3 regions of the Mesorhizobium sp. M9A.F.Ca.ET.002.03.1.2 genome follow, and region 3 is predicted to be linked to each of the others. Evidence: predicted binding sites of a transcription regulator. Region 3 holds the regulator's gene; each other region holds the start of a gene.
What was found. Region 3 encodes LexA, which represses DNA repair genes until DNA is damaged. Its sites were predicted from a motif close to TGTTCNNNNTGTGTTCNG; they were not measured.
Positions count from the first base shown of each region.

Region 1: EJ066_RS16160 (PA0069 family radical SAM protein) is a predicted target of LexA. The motif match lies at 1,210-1,227, and genes of this name have one in related genera.
Region 2: parE (DNA topoisomerase IV subunit B) is a predicted target of LexA. The motif match lies at 1,350-1,367, and genes of this name have one in related genera.

Region 1 covers NZ_CP034443.1:3,361,602-3,364,879, reverse strand. Annotated here, with positions in the region: gene EJ066_RS16170 (hypothetical protein) at 1-443, opposite strand, end outside; gene EJ066_RS16165 (glycosyltransferase) at 646-1,152, opposite strand; gene EJ066_RS16160 (PA0069 family radical SAM protein) at 1,302-2,456, shown strand; gene EJ066_RS16155 (ribonuclease HII) at 2,611-3,278, shown strand, end outside.
Region 2 covers NZ_CP034443.1:4,589,521-4,592,798, reverse strand. Annotated here, with positions in the region: gene EJ066_RS22155 (diguanylate cyclase) at 1-1,165, opposite strand, end outside; gene parE (DNA topoisomerase IV subunit B) at 1,438-3,278, shown strand, end outside.
Region 3 covers NZ_CP034443.1:4,798,164-4,801,441, reverse strand. Annotated here, with positions in the region: gene moaC (cyclic pyranopterin monophosphate synthase MoaC) at 1-131, shown strand, start outside; gene glp (gephyrin-like molybdotransferase Glp) at 131-1,336, shown strand; gene lexA (transcriptional repressor LexA) at 1,440-2,177, shown strand; gene EJ066_RS23140 (ComEC/Rec2 family competence protein) at 2,171-3,278, opposite strand, start outside.

The sequences.
Region 1 (3,278 bases), 1.4 Mb from region 3:
TGCCCGCTGAGCAATGGGCGGCCAAAGTGGCTCTCGGCCTCCGCATGCTTGGCCGGCAGGAACTCCAGCCGACGGTCGAAATTGCCGAAGCAAGGCGTGCGCTGCGCGAAGCCGGCGATCTCCTCGTGGATCGACGATGGCAGGACAAGCCCGGAAAACAGGCCCTCCGAGCGGAGCGCACCGACCACCGCATCACGATCAACACCGGTGAACATCGTTTCCTGGACGTTCTGTGCCGGTCGGACGGGTTTTGCGCCGCGCCAATGCAATCGCCGCGCCGGCATGGTGCGCGCCAGCATGAACATCGGCAGCCATGCCGGATTCTCGCGAAGGTCCGTCAGATAGGTCGGAATCCGCACGGCGATGCGGCGCAGCAGGCTGCCGTTTTGGGCAATCGACTCGAGGCTTGCAGCACCGGATTTGTCAGGGCTTGAAGGGGTCATCGGGATCCTCAACTATCAAAACAGCATAGCGTCGGTCGCTTACTGCTCTGGCGCTACCCAAACCCAACCGCCCGTCTCAAAAGAATGGTAACCCGAGGTCAGATTTTGTGCAATGCACAATAAACGACGGCTTTTGCAAAAAATTCATCTCGGCGAAGGGATGCGACCTCCGTCGTCCGCGCACCGGGAGAGGGAAAAACCCTCACTTCGCCGGAGCCACCCAGATCTCGGCATCGAGCCTCCTGGTCGCAAGGCCGCGCGCGATTGCTTCGGCGCTGCGGGCATGCTTCGACAAGGCCGCGGCCTGGCGCTTGCTGATCAGCAGCCCTTCGGCCAATGCCCGGTTCCCTGAAAACACCCGCGACAGGAACGGCACGCGACTGCCGCGCGCCCGCGAGAACCGCGCCGGCATGGTTTGCCTGGCCGCATGGGCGGCGACCTCGTCGATCCAGCCTTCCGCCAGCCGCGCACCCGGCTCCAGCAGCAGCAGCCAGTCGCCCTTGGCCTGCCTGATGCCGGCGGCGATGCCGCCGCTCGCCACGTAGAGGCAGCCGGCATGTTCGGCAACGCGGTGCGTCTGGTCGGTCGAGCCGCTGTCGCAAACGACGACATCGCGCACCACGCCCTCGACCGCACCGCCGATCAGCGAGGCGAGCGTGCGGGCAAGTCTCTCTTCGTCATTCAGGGTCTGGATAAGAACGCTGAGCATCGTTAGCCGAATAGCGGAAAGCCGGGCGTGGCGCCAGTTTTGCGTGGCACCATAAAAAGTTCTTGCTTTGTTCTCTTTCATGAGATAGGAATAATTTCATGAGCAGAGCGATTCGACGGCCGACCGACAGTCCGTGGGAGAGGGCGAAAATGGAACAGATCGTACGTGCCGACATTGCAGCCTTCGGGGCAGGAAGAGCCGAGATGGCCAATGCAATGATCGAGCAGAGCGGCGTACGTATCCGTCCGGACCGCAATCGCGGCCGGTCTGCCGGCATCAACCCATCCGGCCGGTTCGAGCCGGTCAGCCGGCATGTGTTCGACGATGGCTGGAATTCTCTGGAGGAACTGCCGCCCTTCAAGACCGAGGTACAGGTCGAGAAGCCGCGCACCATCATCACCCGTAACGAATCCCCGGACATTTCCTTCGACCGCTCGATCAATCCCTATCGCGGCTGCGAGCATGGCTGCGTCTATTGCTTCGCCCGGCCGACGCACAGCTTCATGGGCCTGTCGCCGGGGCTGGATTTCGAATCGAAGCTGTTCGCCAAGCCGGATGCGGCGCGGTTGCTCGACAAGGAGCTGTCGAAGGACGGCTACCAGCCGCGCACCATCGCCATCGGCACCAACACCGATCCCTACCAGCCGATCGAGAAACAGTACCGGATCATGCGCGAGATCCTCGAAGTGCTGGAGGCGCGCGGCCACCCGGTCGGCATCGTCACCAAATCCGCGCTGGTGACGCGCGATATCGACATCCTGTCGCGCATGGCCGAACGCGGGCTGGCCAAGGTGGCGCTGTCGGTGACGACATTGGACCGAATGCTGGCCAGAACGATGGAGCCACGCGCGTCGACGCCGACCAAGCGGCTGGAGGCGATCAGGCAGCTTTCGGATGCCGGCATTCCGGCCTCGGTCATGGTCGCGCCGATCATCCCTGGCCTAACCGATCAGGAGATGGAGCGTATCCTCGATTCGGCACGCGCGGCAGGAGCGCGCGAGGCCGGCTATGTCGTGCTGCGCCTGCCGCTGGAGGTCGCGCCGATCTTCAAGGATTGGCTGCTGCGCCATTATCCGGACCGCTACCGTCACGTGATGTCGCTGATCCGCTCGATGCGCGACGGCAAGGATTACGATTCGGAATGGGGCAAGCGCATGAAAGGGTCCGGCCCCTATGCCTGGCAGATCGGTCGGCGTTTCGAGATCGCCGCCAAAAGGCTTGGCCTCAACGCCGAGCGGCGGTCGCTGAGGACCGACCAGTTCGTCGCCGCTGCCAAGGCAACCGAGCAACTGATGTTGCTGTGAAGACATCATGTGCGCCGTTGCCGGCGGCACATGAAAGAATCCCGTCCGGCCTGTCTTGTCCCCGGGCTTGCAGACGGTGCCCTCCGGGTCCGGTGCCCCACCCGACCCGGAGGGGCTTGCGGAGAATCGGAGCCGATGCGAACCTCGCCGCAACATGGCTCGCGCGCGTTCTGATTCTCCGCTTCTCTTCGAAATCGTAGAGAGACCCGATTTCTCCTTCGAGACGAAGGCGATGGCTGAAGGCCTATGGCCAGTGGCGGGAATGGACGAGGCCGGCCGCGGCCCGCTCGCCGGGCCGGTCGTCGCGGCAGCGGTGGTGCTCGATCCCGCCAACATTCCCGACGGTCTCGACGATTCCAAGCGCCTCAGCCATCTGCAGCGCGAGGCGCTGTTCCTGAAAATCCTCGGATCCGCTCTTGGCGTGTCGATGGCCTCGGTCAGCGCGGAAGGCATCGACGGCAGCAATATTCTCAAGGCCAGCCTCGAGGCGATGCGCCGCGCTCTGGCCGGCCTGCCGGTGCAGCCGAAACTGGCGCTGGCCGATGGTCGCGACGTGCCGCCAGGCCTGTCCTGCGCGGGCAGAGCGCTGATCAGGGGCGACCAGCGATCGCAGTCGATCGCCGCCGCCTCGATCGTCGCCAAGGTGATGCGCGACCGCATGATGTGCGGCTGCGGCAGCCATCACGCGCAATACGGTTTCGAGGTCCACATGGGCTACGCCACGGTCCGCCACCGCACGGCGATCGAGGCGCACGGGCCCGTGGCGCGGCTGCACCGCGCGTCCTTCGCGCCGTTCCGGCTTGGCGGGGCAGAAGTGGTCGA
Region 2 (3,278 bases), 210 kb from region 3:
AGGCCGGCTCGACCTGGTCGGTCTTGCGTTCCTTGTTCTGGACGATAACGCGATTTCGCCCGGCGCGCTTTGCCGCATAGAGCGCGGCGTCGGCTTCGGCCAGCACATCGTCGAGGCTGCTGCCGCCGGTCCCGCCAAAGCCGACGCCGCCACTGACCGTGCTGCGCAACGGACCAAGCTGGGTGGCCACGACCTCGGTGCCGAAGGCAACGCTGATCTTGCTCGCAATCTCGTAGGCCTTCTCTTCCGTCATCCGGGACATGACCAGCACGAATTCCTCGCCGCCCAGCCGAAAAGCGTCGACGCCGGTCCTGGCATATTTTCTGATGACCGTGGCGAAGCGGCGCAGAACCTGATCGCCGACCGGATGACCGAATGCATCGTTCGTCTTCTTGAAATGATCGAGGTCGAACATAGCGACCGACATGAACGGACCGAAGGCCCGCTCGCCATAGAATGCCGTTAACGCCCGCCGGTTCATCAGCCCGGTCAAGGGGTCGGTCATGGTCTCGGCCTTCAATTCGGTCTGCGCCTGTAAATGATGGAGGGAAAGCGTCAAGGCGCCGAGCCCGGTCATGCAGGCAACAGCCACGACGGAGTTCAACCGCTCGGCCCAATTGTCGGGCGCAACGCCGAGCGTCCATTGGCCCTTGACCAGCAGGACCGCGGCGCAAAGTACGAAGGACAGCGCACAGACGCTGCTCAGGAACGAAACGACCAGCAGAATCCGGCGATCGTGACCACCGCCCTTGATCCAGAACATCACGCCCATAAGCGTGAGCAGTGCCGTTACCGTCGCGTAGGTGACGATGAAGCCGACCCCGTCAAGGCCGAGATACGTTACGCCCGCGCAGACAGCCATCGCAGCCAGGGTCGGCAGGATAGCGCGCCCGTAATCACGCACGCCGAGATACTGCATGGCCGACAGGCAGAGCACCAGGAAGCCCAGGCTGAGGAGCGCGAGCACAATCTGGCAAAGCCAGGGGCTGGGATCCCTGGCGTAGCGCCAGAACAAGACCACATGCGCGACGAGCACCAGAATGCCGCAGCCCACCGTCAGCACAAAGCGTGCCTGTGGCGCGGCGAACCAGATCGCAAACATGGTGATGCTGAGGCACGTGCCCGACAGCGCCGCCGCGAGCAGGAGCGAACTGTAATCCAACATGCGTGGGCAGCAGCCTCTTGAGGGGTTCCGCTGCATTCTAGGTCATCGGCAGTTCGCAAATACCGTTTTTCGGCCAACCTTCCGGCGCAACCTTCGGACAAGGTTTACAAAGCGTCGATGTCCAAGCGTCGACCCATTTCCGCCGCTTGGTTGTCGAATGGTTTTGCGGTAAGAGGCTCTATCCTCGAACGTAACAGGAACCTCCGTCGCCTGCCCGCAAAAAGCGTGGCAGTATCGGGTGGTGATTCGCAGCATCGGAATCCAGGACCGGCATGGACGACAACAACGATCTTTTCGGCACTATGGACAAGCAGCCGCAACCGGTTCGCGCCACCGCGCGCCCGGTCGACCCGCTGGTGCAGGCGGCGAGGCGCCCGGCATCCCGCGACGGCAGCGAGAGCTACAGTGCCGCCGACATCGAGGTTCTGGAAGGGCTGGAGCCGGTGCGGCGCCGCCCCGGCATGTATATCGGCGGCACTGACGACAAGGCGATGCACCATCTGTTCGCCGAGGTCATCGACAATTCGATGGACGAGGCGGTCGCCGGCCACGCGACTTTCATCGATGTCGAGCTTTCCGCCGACGGATATCTCACAGTTACCGACAATGGCCGCGGCATTCCGGTCGATCCACACCCGAAATTCAAGAAACCGGCGCTCGAAGTCATCATGACGACGCTGCATTCGGGCGGCAAGTTCGACTCGAAGGTCTATGAAACCTCGGGCGGTTTGCACGGCGTCGGTGTTTCCGTGGTCAACGCGCTGTCGGATCATCTCGAGGTCGAAGTCGCACGGGGACGGCAACTTTATCGGCAAAGATTCTCGCGCGGCATTCCGGTCACCGGCCTGGAGCATCTCGGCGAGGTACACAACCGCCGTGGCACCAAAACGCGCTTCCATCCCGACGAGCAGATTTTCGGCAAGGGCGCGGCTTTCGAGCCGGCGCGGCTCTATCGCATGACGCGCTCGAAGGCCTATCTGTTCGGCGGCGTCGAGATCCGCTGGACCTGCGATCCGTCACTGATCAAGGAGAAGGACACGACGCCGGCCAAGGCCGAGTTCCATTTCCCGGGCGGCCTCAAGGACTATCTGAAAGCCTCGCTCGGCGACGAATTCCAGGTCACCCGCGAAATCTTCGCCGGCAAAAGCGACAGGCAAGGCGGCCATGGTTCGCTCGAATGGGCCGTGACCTGGTTCGGTGGCGACGGGTTTCTCAATTCCTACTGCAACACCATCCCGACCGGTGAAGGCGGCACGCACGAGGCCGGCTTCCGCAACGTCTTAACGCGGGGCTTGCGCGCCTACGCCGACCTGGTCGGCAACAAGCGCGCTTCGATCGTCACGTCCGAGGACGTGATGATCTCGGCGGCGGGCATGCTGTCGGTGTTCATCCGCGAGCCGGAATTCGTCGGCCAGACCAAGGACAGGCTGGCGACGATCGAGGCGGTCAGGATTGTTGAGACCGCCATCCGCGACCCCTTCGACCACTGGCTGGCCGACAACCCGCAGGAAGCCTCGAAGCTGCTCGAATGGGTGATCGCACGCGCCGACGAGCGGGTGCGACGTCGCCAGGAAAAGGAAGTGTCGCGCAAGAGCGCGGTGCGAAAGCTGCGGCTGCCCGGCAAGCTCGCCGACTGCACGCAGAATGCCGCGGCCGGCGCCGAGCTCTTCATCGTCGAGGGCGATTCGGCCGGCGGCTCGGCGAAACAGGCGCGCGACCGCGCCAGCCAGGCGGTGCTGCCGCTGCGTGGAAAAATCCTCAACGTCGCCAGCGCCGGCAACGACAAACTTGCCGCCAATCAGCAGATCTCGGACCTGATCCAAGCGCTCGGCTGCGGCACCCGGTCAAAGTACCGCGATGAGGACCTGCGCTACGACCGGGTCATCATCATGACCGACGCCGATGTCGACGGCGCCCACATCGCTTCGCTGCTGATCACCTTCTTCTATCAGGAGATGCCGAACCTGATCCGCGGCGGCCATCTCTATCTGGCGGTGCCGCCGCTCTACTCGATCAGGCAAGGCGGCAAGGTCGCCTACGCCCGCGACGATGCGCACAAGGACGAACTTCTGCGCACCGAATTCACCGGACGCGGCAAGGTCGAGATCGGCCG
Region 3 (3,278 bases):
CTTGCCTGACCATCTACGATATGGCCAAGGCGGTCGACCGGGCCATGGTGATCTCCGGCATCAGGCTGGTGGAAAAGACCGGCGGCAAATCCGGCGACTACAAGGTGGGCGCCCAAGGGGCTGGGCAATAATGGCGCTGCTTCCGGTCACCGAGGCGCTCGAGCGCCTGCTTGAAGGTGCTGCGCCCTCGCAAGCCGAAAGCGTCGCCCTGATAGCCGCCGCCGACCGCGTGCTGGCGGAGCCGCTCGTGGCGCTCCGCACCCAGCCGCCCTTCAACGCGTCCGCCATGGACGGCTATGCCGCGCGGGCCGCCGATGTCGCGTCCGTACCCGCAAGGCTTTCGGTGATCGGCATGGCGCCGGCCGGCCGCGGCTTCGCCGGGACGGTCGGTGAGAAGCAGGCCGTGCGCATCTTCACCGGCGCGCCGCTTCCCGCAGGCGCTGACACCATCGTCATCCAGGAGAATGTCCGCGACCTTGGCGGCGGCAGCATCGAAGTGACCGCATCGACGGTTGAAGGCCGCAACATCCGCCGCCTCGGGCTCGATTTCTCAAAGGGCGACGTTCTGCTGGGGAAAGGCCGCCTGCTCGATCCGGCGGCCTTGTCACTGGCGGCGTCAGCCAACCATCCGCAGGTCAGCGTGGTGAAACGGCCGCTGGTCGCCATCATCGCCACCGGCGACGAATTGCTGCCGCCGGGCAGCGACCTCGGCCCAGACCAGATCATCTCGTCCAATGCCTATGGCGTCGCCGCCGCGGCCCGCTCGGTCGGCGCGCGTGTGCTCGATCTCGGCATCGCCGCAGACCGCAAGGAGGCGATCGCCGCGCTGGTGAAAAAAGCGGTCGACGCAGGAGCCGACGTCATCGTCACGTTGGGCGGCGCCTCGGTCGGCGACCACGACCTCGTTCATGACGTGCTGACCGGCGAAGGCATGACGCTCGATTTCTGGAAGATCGCCATGCGGCCCGGCAAACCGCTGATGTTCGGCCGGCTGGGCGGCATCCGCTGCATCGGCCTGCCCGGCAATCCGGTGGCGAGCCTGGTCTGCACGCAGCTCTTCCTGAAGCCGCTGCTTGCACGGCTCGGCGGCCGTGCCTACCGGCAGGACATCCGTGAGGCGCGGCTGGGTGCTGCGATGCCGGCCAACGATCTCAGGCAGGACTATGTACGCGCCATGGTGAAGGAAGAAGCCGGCTTGCTTGAGGCGACGCCGTTCGGCATCCAGGATTCCTCGATGCTCAGAATGCTGGCCGACGCCAACGGGCTGATCGTGCGCGAGCCATTCGCTCCCGCAGCCACGACGGGCGCTGCCTGCAGCGTGCTGATGCTACGCTGAACAAAACGTCAACAGATTCATTAAACTTTAAACGGTTGCGGAACACAACTGGAACAGATAGTGTTTGTTCTGGGTTTGTTTTTTGATTCTGTTGGGGGTCGCGATGCTGACACGCAAACAACATGAACTGCTTATGTTCATCCACGAACGGCTGAAGGAAAGCGGCATTCCGCCTTCCTTCGACGAGATGAAGGAAGCGCTCGACCTCGCCTCCAAGTCGGGAATCCATCGGCTGATCACGGCGCTGGAGGAGCGCGGCTTCATTCGCCGCTTGCCCAACCGCGCCCGCGCGCTGGAGGTGCTGCGCCTGCCCGATTCGATCGCGCCCGGTCTCAATGCGGCGCGCAAATTCTCGCCGAGCGTCATTCAAGGCAGTCTTGGTCAGGGCAACCTCGGACGACAGGTCAAGCCAGCGCCTTCACGCATGCCTGCGGCCGGCAATGACGACGACGTCATTGCCACCGTATCCATCCCGGTGATGGGCCGCATCGCTGCCGGTGTGCCGATCGATGCCATCCAGCACCAGACGCATTCGATCTCGGTGCCGCCGGACATGATCATGGGCGGCGAGCATTATGCCTTGGAGGTCAAGGGTGATTCGATGATCGAGGCCGGCATTTTCGACGGCGACACGGTCATTATTCGCAACGCCAACACCGCCCAGCCCGGCGAGATCATCGTGGCCCTGGTCGACGAGGAGGAAGCGACGCTGAAGCGGTTCCGCCGCAAAGGCGCCTCGATCGCCCTGGAAGCCGCCAATCCGGCCTATGAGACGCGCATTTTCGGGCCTGACCGGGTCAAGGTGCAGGGCAAGCTCGTCGGATTGATTCGGCGTTACTGAGCGGCGGCTTTTTTGGGTTTTTCGGCCTCGCGGTATGGCGGCAGCCCCCTCGCCTCTCGAGAAAACTGTCGCTGTACATGCCAGGGCCGGTACGGTTCTTCGACGGCGAAACGAATTTTTGCGCGCGTCGTCGCCGATTGCGGATCGAAGAAGACGGCGGCACTGCCCATGCGAGCGAGTTGCCGTTTGGTCACGACGAGGACCAGCGGATTGCGGCAGGGATCATAATAGGCTGTCGCATCGTCGATGACGATCAAGTCCGCAAAGGCACAGGCTGGCCGCGCGGTTTTGCGGTCGTCGGCGAGCGCGACGATCGCACCGGACGGATGCCGGGCAAGGCACAGGCCGGCGGTGCAGTAGAAAGGCGCGCCCGGCGGCAGGTCTGCCGGATCGGTGATGTCGAATTGTATATCCGTCTTGGCGAATGTCTCCGGCATGATGATCGTCTCGGCCTTCAGGGCGTGTTTCCAGTTGTCGATGGTAAATTCGTTCGGGCGCGCCCGGTTGACGGCAAGCTCACCGCCGCCGACCGGCAGAGCGACCAGTCGCGCATTCTCCGAGATCAGCACGTCGGGCGTGCGTGTGTCGGAAATCGTCAGCAGGCCGGCAAGCGCAAAAGGAAGCGCCGCGAGCCGCAGCCAGGTCGTCGCCATGGTCGCGATGACAAGAGCGATCGTCGCCAGCAGGACCGACTGCATCGAAATCAGCCCGACCGCGTCGATGGGCGAGCGCTCCGAGATCCATCCGGATAGGACGATCATCGCTGACAGCCCCTTGCCCATCACATAGAGGAAAGGCCCGTCGGCACCGAACGGCATCGCCAGAGCGCTAAGAACGCCGAAAGGCATGACCACCAGCGAAACAACAGGCATGATCGCCAGATTGGCGAACAGGCTGAGTGGCGAGACCCGCTGGAAATGCCATATGGCAAAAAGCGCCGTCGCGCTTCCCGCGATGATGGAGGTCATGGCAAGGCCGCCCATCGCCACCAGGAATTTTCGCGTGACGAAGCCGAGCGGCGATCGTCGCGGCGGTGGCGCGGTGGCCCTGCCTGCTCGGTAGTCGGACCAGCCGGCATAGGCGCCGACGAGCGCCGCGGTC